DNA from 3 places in the Dissulfurimicrobium hydrothermale genome. Region 3 is predicted to be linked to each of the others. Evidence: riboswitches for the same ligand, from Rfam matches in the RefSeq annotation. Region 3 holds a riboswitch; each other region holds the start of a gene.
The links. Region 3 has a riboswitch for cobalamin ahead of LGS26_RS07910 (TonB-dependent receptor plug domain-containing protein). Riboswitches for the same ligand answer to the same signal wherever they lie in the genome.
Positions count from the first base shown of each region.

Region 1: it holds a riboswitch for cobalamin, as region 3 does, so the genes downstream of both, metE (5-methyltetrahydropteroyltriglutamate--homocysteine S-methyltransferase) here and LGS26_RS07910 (TonB-dependent receptor plug domain-containing protein) in region 3, are expected to answer to the same signal.
Region 2: it holds a riboswitch for cobalamin, as region 3 does, so the genes downstream of both, LGS26_RS06100 (sirohydrochlorin cobaltochelatase) here and LGS26_RS07910 (TonB-dependent receptor plug domain-containing protein) in region 3, are expected to answer to the same signal.

Region 1 covers NZ_CP085041.1:496,385-499,662, forward strand. The annotation lists gene fba (class II fructose-bisphosphate aldolase) at 1-474, shown strand, start outside; gene rpe (ribulose-phosphate 3-epimerase) at 476-1,135, shown strand; cobalamin riboswitch at 1,254-1,399, shown strand; partial or broken gene metE (5-methyltetrahydropteroyltriglutamate--homocysteine S-methyltransferase) at 1,631-3,278, shown strand, end outside.
Region 2 covers NZ_CP085041.1:1,262,912-1,266,189, forward strand. The annotation lists gene LGS26_RS06095 (cobyrinate a,c-diamide synthase) at 1-214, opposite strand, end outside; gene LGS26_RS06100 (sirohydrochlorin cobaltochelatase) at 226-1,218, opposite strand; cobalamin riboswitch at 1,390-1,585, opposite strand; gene LGS26_RS06105 (sensor histidine kinase) at 1,721-3,115, shown strand; gene radA (DNA repair protein RadA) at 3,112-3,278, shown strand, end outside.
Region 3 covers NZ_CP085041.1:1,651,490-1,654,767, forward strand. The annotation lists gene LGS26_RS07910 (TonB-dependent receptor plug domain-containing protein) at 1-1,612, opposite strand, end outside; cobalamin riboswitch at 1,640-1,825, opposite strand; gene LGS26_RS07915 (VWA domain-containing protein) at 1,900-3,278, opposite strand, start outside.

The sequences.
Region 1 (3,278 bases), 870 kb from region 3:
CATGGGGCCTACAAGTTCTCGAGACCGCCTTCCGGCGATATCCTGGCCATTGACAGGATAAAGGAGATACATGCCAGGATACCGGATACCCACTTGGTCATGCACGGTTCTTCCAGCGTGCCCCAGGAGTGGCTGATGATCATCAACGAATATGGCGGGGATATTGGTGAGACCTACGGGGTACCGGTGGAAGAGATCCAGGAGGGCATCCGGCACGGGGTGCGCAAGGTCAATATCGACACAGACCTCCGCCTGGCGTCCACCGGTGCGGTCAGACGTCACCTGGCAGAAAATCCAAAGAATTTTGACCCAAGAAAATTCCTGCAGGCCGCCACCGAGGCCATGAAGGATATCTGCCGGCAGCGTTTCGAGGCCTTTGGCTCGGCAGGCCAGGCGGAAAAAATAAGACCGCTTGCCCTGGATGTCATGGCAGAGCGCTATGCCGCTGGCGCCCTAGACCCGGAGGTTGATTGAGATGCCGGTGCTCTCTCCTTCGCTCCTTTCGGCGGATTTCGGTTGCCTGGCCCGGGAGCTCGCCGCCCTTGAAGAGGCCGGTCTTTCCTGGGTGCACTGGGATGTGATGGATGGCATGTTTGTGCCCAATATCACCATTGGCCCGGCCGTGATTGCCAGTTGCCGGAAAGACAGCAACCTGTTTTTTGACGTGCATCTCATGGTCGAACGGCCCGGTCGGTTCATCGGGCAGTTCGTGGATGCCGGCGCCGACCTCATCTGCGTCCATGCCGAGGCGGAGACGCATCTTGAACGAACGGTCAGCGAGATAGCCAGGCTTGGGGCGCGGTCTGCCGTGGCCCTGAACCCGCACACGCCTCTAGCTATGGTGGAATACCTCCTGCCCCAGCTTTATATGGTGCTGGTCATGGGCGTCAATCCTGGTTTCGGCGGCCAGAAGTTCATCCCTTTCTGCCTTGAAAAGACCAGGCGGCTGAAGGAAATGATCATCGCCCAGGATGCGGCAACCCTGATAGAGATAGATGGCGGCGTGACCCTTGAAAATGCATCCTCTCTGTCTGCGGCCGGCGCCGACATCCTGGTTTCGGGCTCGGCATTTTTTGCCTTTCCTCCCTACCGGCAGCGTCATGAGGCCTTTATGGCCGCCGTGGCAAAACAATAGTAGAACGCGAAGGCGAATGAGCAGTGACGAGACAGTACATTATAATAAATACGTCGAGGAGCCGCGCAGCGAAGCCGACAAAGTTATAATTTGGAATTGGAATACACATGCGGGAAACGGAAGACGGTGAGAGTCCGTCGCAGACGCGCTGCTGTGATCGGGTCTGACAGCATGGCTGCATCCACTGGGAAAGCCCGGGAAGGATGGGGCCGAGCAAGAGGTGCTGTCACCAGGGGGCATGCCCTGGCCCGTAAGCCAGAAGACGCCCTGCCTGTGTTTGCCTGTTGAGGACCTCGCGCCTGGGTCCAGGAGGATAACTGATGATATGCCGCCACAGCCTTTTTTCAGGTCGATCATGGCCTGTGCTGCGTCTTGTTCTCTCCTGTTCCCTCCGCGATTTTCCTCTTCATGATCTAACAAAAAAGCATCGCCAGGCAGTTATGTTGATGTTTTAGTAGCACGTTTTTTAAAAATGTGTTAAAAAAGGAGGCAGTTATGCTGACACATAACCTGGGGTTTCCGAGAATAGGACGCAACAGGGAACTGAAATGGGCCCTTGAGGGGTTCTGGCAGGGCCGGATCTCGAAGAGACAGCTTCTGGATACCGCCAGAGAAATCCGGCTTGAGAACTGGCGAATACAGAAAGATGCAGGCATTGACCTGGTGCCGGTCGGAGATTTTTCCCTTTACGACCACATCCTGGACATGACAGCGACACTTGGTGCGGTTCCGGAACGGTTCGGATTTGAAGGCAACGAGGTTGATCTGGATACCTACTTCCGCATGGCCCGGGCAGAGGACGAATCTGGTCCTGCTGCCATGGAGATGACCAAGTGGTTTGACACCAACTACCACTACATTGTCCCTGAATTTTGGCCGGGGCAGGTCTTCCGTCTTTCGTCCTCCCGGCTGTTCCGGCAGGTGCAGGAGGCCCGCCAGTCAGGGGTGCAGCCAAAACCGGTACTCCCCGGACCCTTTACCTATATTTACCTTGGCAAGGGCATGGAACCGGGTTTTGACCGCTGGGAGCACCTGGACGAGATTGTCGGGGCATACTGCAAAGTTCTGGCAGGGCTTGGCAAGGAGTGCCAATATATCCAGATGGACGAGCCGATACTTGTCCTTGATCTTGACCGGAAGATGCTTGAACGGATGATCAACGCCTACGACCGCCTGGCAAAGGCGGCAGGTAACGCCAAGATCATGATCGCCACCTATTTCGGGGAGATCGCACATCCGGCTACAGCGATTAAGATCCCGGTCGCTGCCTTCCACCTTGATCTTGCCCAGTCCCCGGGCCAGCTCGGCGCGGTGTTGGAAAACCTGCCGGACCACACGGCCCTCTCCATGGGCGTGGTGAATGGCCGCAACATCTGGCGGGTGGACATGGACTGGGCCATCGACTTGGTGTGCCAGGCTGGCAAGGTCCTGGGCCAAGACAGGATCATGGTCGCCCCCTCCTGCTCGCTCCTGCATGTGCCGATGGATATTGCCGGAGAAAATGGTCTTGATCCTGAAATCAGAACCTGGTTGGCCTTTGCCAGGGAAAAATGTTTTGAGGTCGCGGCCATTGCTGATGCGGCTTCCGGCGGGCAGCCTGACGCTCTCATCGAAAACCGGAAAATCCTGGCGGCCCGCAGGGCATGCACGCGCAGGATGGATCCCGGTGTCAGGGACAGGCTGGCATCAATCTCCGAGCAGATGTTTACGCGTAGCTCCCCTTTCCCTGAGCGGAAAAAGGCGCAGTCCGCGCTTCTCGACCTGCCTATCCTGCCGACTACAACCATTGGTTCGTTCCCGCAGACAGGGGAAATCAGGGCCATACGCAAGAGATACCGCCAAGGTGAGGCAGACCGCGAAGAATATGTCCAAAGCATGAAAGAATACATTGAATTCGCCGTGCAGCAGCAGGAGAAGGCGGGGCTTGATGTACTGGTGCACGGCGAGCCAGAACGAAACGATATGGTGGAGTATTTCGCGACAAAGCTTGACGGGTTCTGTCTTACGGAAAATGGCTGGGTGCAGAGCTATGGTTCCCGTTGCGTGAAACCCCCGATTATCTATGGTGATGTCTCCCGGCCGCATCCCATGACCATTTTGTGGTCAACCTTTGCCCAGTCCCTTACGAAAAAACCCATGAAGG
Region 2 (3,278 bases), 390 kb from region 3:
TCTCTTTTACAAAATTTTCCCCGCACATCCATATATCCAGGTTCCTTGACATCCTTCCTGTCACCATGTGGTGCAGGGTGGGGTCTATGAAGTCGGGCCCGCATTTAAAGGGTTGGACATCGAGACCCTTTGACTTAAGGGCCGCCATGATGCCAAGTGCCACGGTGGTTTTACCTACTCCGCTTTGGGTGCCGGCGATGAGGAACGTCTTCATAGAGACATTATTCACTTCTCTCCGCATATCTCTATACCACTGTCTTTAGCGGCATCTTTTATATGTCTTACAAAGATGTCTGCAAATGCATCGTTTTCACTAAGACCGTGGATGTCTGCGACCACCTTTATTCCAGCTGACTCAAGCCGCCGTTTCCACGAAGTATTAGCGTCGCCTGCCATATCATTTCGTGCATGGTCACCAGCCACTTCCATGAATGGTTTGAGCAGCACCTTTCTTATCTTTTCAGCCTTAAGTTTGTCCATGACTTGATCAAAAGATGGAAAGCCTTCTACTGTACCTATGAAGATCTTGGCATCCGGGTACATGGAGCGCATGACGTCTTGGAGTTCTGCATAGGCTCCTGACGAATAATATTTGTTTCCATGTCCCATATAGACAAGGGCCGCCTTTTTTCTTTGGGCCTCTCGGACATCTTCCGCTACAGCCCTTGCCGCTTCCTTAATATCGTCTATATACGGATGGACATCGCCGTTTGCGCCAAGTGCGGGTCTGCCTATAGCCAGCCTTTCAAACGGCATATTTTTGGTTTTAAGGGTTTTTATGGCCTCAAGCCCCTTGACATAAGAGACAAGGTCGTCGTACTCCTCGCCGTTATATATGTGTAGCGACTGAACTATTATATTAGAATAGCCTTTGTCTTGAAGGTCGGCTATGGTCGCCAACGGGCCTTTGACGCTGAAGATATCGGGCGGCAACGACTTGTTTGCTGCCTTAAAGTCCTTATCGTGTATCCTCTTGTGCCATATCTTGCGGATCATGTTTGATGTAAATGCGACCTTGACCGGTACGCCGGGGCAGGCATCTTCGACCCGTTTTTTGATATTCATGATGCCGGTAAGTGCCTCAGGATAGCTGGTTCCAAAGGCGGCAAGCACGATAGCGGCGTTTTCTCCTTTTGTCTCTTTTGCAGAGACGCTCACGGATTGCAATCCCAAAGATATTAAAAGCGTTATTATTAACCATGCTGATTCTTTGATCATTTTTTACCTCCTTAAGATCTAGTAGATTTTTTACATAAAACAAAAATCCCGAATCAAACGCCTTGGTTGATAGGCAGTTGGATTCGGGACAGCCCTTTTTATCCGCTTAAATCCTTAAAATTTATCGTTTCAGCCCAAATGGGCGGCCGTTGCTCTTTTTGCCGCGAAGAGCGCGGTTTCTTAAGACAGGCAGGTCTTCTGACTAACGGATCTTCCTAGCGGCTGCAAGTCTTCCCAGGCGATTATTATCTTGCCCAGTGACTCGTTGCAGTTGCAGCCTTAGTCCCCGATCACAGCGGCGGGCCCGTTCCTGATTTGCACAGGATTCCCTATTAAGCCTTACGACACCTGGTTTAGATTTTGGATGTAAATTATTTGCCTTAAAGGGGCTTGTCAAGATAGCGTTTATTTGCAAGGAAGACTTCGCACGCTTTTGATGGATTTTGTGTTATGGTAAATAAAAAGTAAATAAAAAATTAGATAAACCGCACAACCGGTAAAGATGCCAGAAACGATAAAAACAAGCCGCAGCCCGACTGGTTTTTCTGTGCCCTATCAAATTGTCGCATTTAGTATCTTGATGTTGTTTTCGATTGTCGTCGTAATAAGCGGCATAGGCACATATAAGATATCCATCGATGGGGCAAGGAACCTTATGGAGAAGCGGGCGGTGGACATAGCGGTGAACATTGGCATCACGCTAGACCGATTCGGCTTCAAAGAGGAGTTCTTCGAAGAGTTGATCCGCTCAGAGAGATGGAGAGATCTGGCCTTTTTAAGTTTGTATGATCAGGAAGGCACGATCATCCTACATTCAAATCCAAAACTCCTTGGTAGGGAACAGAAAGACGAATATATAGAGAAGGTTATAAGAGATGAATCTCCGCTCATACATTTTTCAACCCTTGCTACAGGCGAAGAGGTCTTTATTTTGGACTTCCCATTGCAGCTACACAAGAGGTTTCTGCGCGTATATCATTCATCTAGATTTAAAAGGGGCATGAAAAAGGATATGGATCAGGAAAAGACAGAAAAGGTATTTTGTCTCAGGGTGGCTATTCATCCATATCCTGCAAATGGGATCGTAAGGAAGGCGAATTTTCAGATAATCCTGGTAGGATTCTCGCTTGTGATACTTTGGGTGCTTGCCATTTTTTTCTTCCTTGCCTGGCGGCGCGGAGAGAGATTCAGGGCGCGGCTTCGAGAGCAGGAGAGGCTTGTGGCCCTGGGGGAGATGGCGGCGGTTCTTGCGCACGAAATCAGGAATCCATTGAGCAGTATAAAGGGGTTTGCCCAATATCATCTTGAACAGGGCGACCTATCGCCGGTCTTAAAGGAGGATATGGGTATTATCGTCGGGGAATCGGAGAGACTCGAGCGTCTTACATTCGATCTCCTGGCCTATGCCAGACCTGCTATGCCGCATGAAGAAGAATTTGATCTTGAAAAATTCTGTAAAGAGCTTGTAAGGGGTCTGGTCGTACCTTCCGACAGAATCAGCATTGTTTTAGACTGCAAGCAGGCAAAGATACGCCTGGATAAGGCTAAGCTTACACAGATAGGGATAAATCTACTTCAAAACGCGGTTGATGCTGTGCATGAGCATGGCGGCGAGGTCGGAGTCGCCATGCGATATGGTGAAGGAAGGTTTGTTATGGATGTCTGGGACAGCGGCCCAGGTCTTCCGGGGGAAGTAAGACAGCACCTGTTCGAGCCGTTTGTTACTACAAAGGCTAGAGGTACCGGGCTCGGCCTTGCCATTGTCAAGCGTCTGACAGAATCCCTTGGCGGTTCAGTAACCATTAAAGATCGAGGTCCTGTAGGGCCTACTGGAGAGGGTGGCGGTACGTTGGCAGAGGTCATTATACCGATTCCTGAGCAGGAGGAAGAATCTTGAGTAAAGAGAAGATGAAGCGGATATATATTTGTCAGTCTTGTAACTATCGATCATTTAAATGGCTTGGTCGATGCCCTGACTGTGGCGTATGGAATTCATTCACAGAAGAGATTGAAACCTGCGCAAGCGGGATATCCCTTAATGCTGGCGGTTGTCCTGAGCG
Region 3 (3,278 bases):
TGGATAGATTTAACCCGGCCGCCAGCCCCGCATCATAAGAGATATTGGCCTCAATGCCCTGGATGGCCGCCCCGTCAACGTTTTTAAAGGTCTGGGCCTTGAGCGCACCGTCGTAATAGCTCAATATCTTGTCTTTAAAGTCCGTATGAAAGAATGTGAGACCACTCTTAAAAAGACCTTTTGAATACCCAAGCCCTGCGTCATATGTCGTGCTCTTCTCAGGTCTTAGACCCGGATTCCCGATATAATGCGTCCCCCAATCTGATACATAGTCTGTCGCCAGCTCGTCAGGCGCAGGCGCACGGAAGGCAGTGCCAATGCTTCCCTTGAGCTCGAAGCTATCTGTGACTTTATATACCAGCCCACCCCTTTCCGTCACATGGTCCAAGGTTTCCTCCCTTGGATTAAGGCCCTTTATACCTGCTGTTGAAAGTATCTTGTCCTCGAAATAGTCATAACGAAGCCCTGCACTCAGCAAAAGTTTTTTATTGAGCAGACTGAGCCTGCCTTCTGTAAATGCGCCATAGCTGTCATATCTTGAATTCGGGCTATAAGGCGCACCTATGTTTCTCGAACTATCAACCTCTATCCTGTCCCATTGGCCGCCTGTGACAAGCCTGAAGTCACCGCCAAGATCGAATGTCTTTTGAAGATTAGCCCCCTGCGTATATGTATCTATCGATGTGATATTTGAGTTGCCGGGGCCGAAATTCATGCCCCCATGCCATTCGCCCTTTTCGGTTACGTGATAATAGCCTGCGTCGATCGTTTTTGTCTTGTATTCCACATCAACGCCGTCCCTTTCCTTCCTGTCAAAATTATCAGGATCAGGGGCATATCTCGGCCCTGGAGAGCCTATGGCCCATCCCCTCCAGTGCTGAAGGCCCATGGATATGTGATGGCCGTCGAGAAACTTGTAACCCAGACGTAGCGACGCCGTCTCGTCGTTATAAGCCGTATTCCTAATCCTGCCGTAGTTCCTGGTATCATAGTCATCCTCTGACGAACGGCTGCCGGAGAAATAAAAATCAAAGGGCCCCTTCTTTCCGCTCAGCTCCGCCTCTGGTCTCCAGTAGTCGTATGAGCCGGCCTCGCCGCCAATGGAGCCGTGGACGCCCTCTTTTCTCCCTTCTTTTGTTATGACGTTGATGACACCACCCATTGCAGAAGAGCCGTAGAGGACAGATGCAGGGCCTTTTACTATCTCAATCCTTTCGATATCGTCAACAGGTATCTCTGCAAGATTTACCGTGCCTGCATAATGGCCATTGATAAGGACAAGCACCCTGCTTTTCAGCTCACTCATAAGATCTGTTGTCAGGCCTCTCAATTCAATTCTGCCTGTAAGTGCGCCTGGATATTTGTGGACATGGCCGATCCCAGCCTCTGCAATGAGGTCTCCGGCATCCCTGGCGGTAGAATTCTTTATGTCTTCCTGGGTGATTACCTGGACAGATGCAGGGACGTCTTTTTCAGGCTCCGCAATCTTTGTTGCAGTTACGACGACCTCGCCCAATGGCATGGCCGCTTCATCTGCAGACGCAGAAGCGGCAAAAAGGATAAGAACCAAGGAAAAAATAAGATTTATTGCTGAAAATAGCGTATTTTTCATCTCTTCCTCCCTCGAGAAGTCTGTTGTTGAGTTTTCATGGTCTGGATAGGTCTTCCGGCTTAAGGGCAACGTCAATTTCCTACTCGCCCGCCTTCCCATCATGGTGTTACCCAGGACAGTGGCTTTAAATCGGGCTTTCGTTCCCTTTTACGGCTGCGGGGCAGCGGGAGAATCACACTCCTCTTCCCTGGCATCCAAACTATAGTATTTTTAGAAATTCCTTATCGATTTAAAAAACATGCGGTAATCGCCTGCAATCACCCCCCTTCAAAACCGTATACAACTGGTCAAAAACCAAAAACTCCTACCTTTTTCATCTGTACCATCTCAACAAGGCAGTCGGCTCTCAGTCCTTCAATAGTATGATAATCAGCACCAAGCTGTGACGCTATCTGAAGGGCCAGATCGGTCTTGATGAACCCACTCTTGTCTTCTGTATCCACAACGATGTAATCTGTCAAGCTCAATTCACTGAGGAGTTGGGCCATCTTTCTGACCTCTTCACCTATCGGGGCCCCTGAAATACCCTGGTTGGCCCTACCGTCTGTTATGAGCACGCCGATAGCCCTCATTTCAGGCGATTTGACCGTTGCCCGTTTGATAAGTCTGTAGGCCTCCAAAAGCCCCGCCGCCAAAGGGGTCTTGCCGCCGACAGGGATTTCCCTCAGTCTCCTTGAGGCGTTTTCAACGCTTGATGTAGGCGGCAGTATGACCTCGGCCCTGTCTTTTCTAAAGACTATCATGGAGACCCTGTCTCTTTTCTGATAACAGTCCATGAGCAGGGACTGGACAGCCCCTTTGGTCTCCACCATCCTTCTCCTGGCGCCCATTGAGCCCGACCCGTCCACAACAAAGACTACGAGGTGACCCATCTTTTTCTCCCTCTGCTTGAATCTCAGGTCATCGTCGCGAATCAGGATCACCTCTGTCCTGCCCCTTGCCTTTTGATGAGGGGCCGCGGCCCGGAGCGTTGCATCGATGGCTATATCATCCTTCTTTCTCTGGACGCTCTTTACATACCTGCCGCTCTTGTCCCTTGACCCTGTCTTTGTCCTTCTGCCGGATACAGACCGGTTTACCCGGTCCTTTCTGAGTATTATCCTTTTTGTCTTAAACAGCCCGCCGGTCTCAAAGACCTCTTCTTTGGGGTTTGATTCCATCTGTTGGCGGCCGCCGTCATCCGGCCCGTCCATTCCGGCCTGATCGGGGCGGGACCCATCAGGCTCACGGTGTTTACCGCTCGATTGAGACCCATGCTGTTTCTCCTGCCCGTCAGACCCTGTCTGTTCCCCGTGTTCCTGACGCCCCTCCTGTTGTTCCGTCTGCTGCTCCATCTGCTGCTGTTGCTGTTGCTGGGATACCCTTTTCCTGTGCGCAAGCACAAGAGGGGCGACGGCGTCCACGTCATCCCTCGTCACTTCTTTGCGGCCGCAATAGGCGGCATGGGCCCGTGCGGCATACATGAGATATATGTCGCCCCTCGATCCGGGGATATTGTTTTCAATGCACAATTGCGCGATATAATCCCTTGTCTCAGCCGGGATGACCGTATCTTTCAGAACAGAACGACAGGAACGGATCTTATCCCTCAGGCATCGGTCCTCCCTGCTCAAAGACCGGCCAAAGACATCGGGCGCCGCCTTTTTAATAACCTCTATCCTCTGCG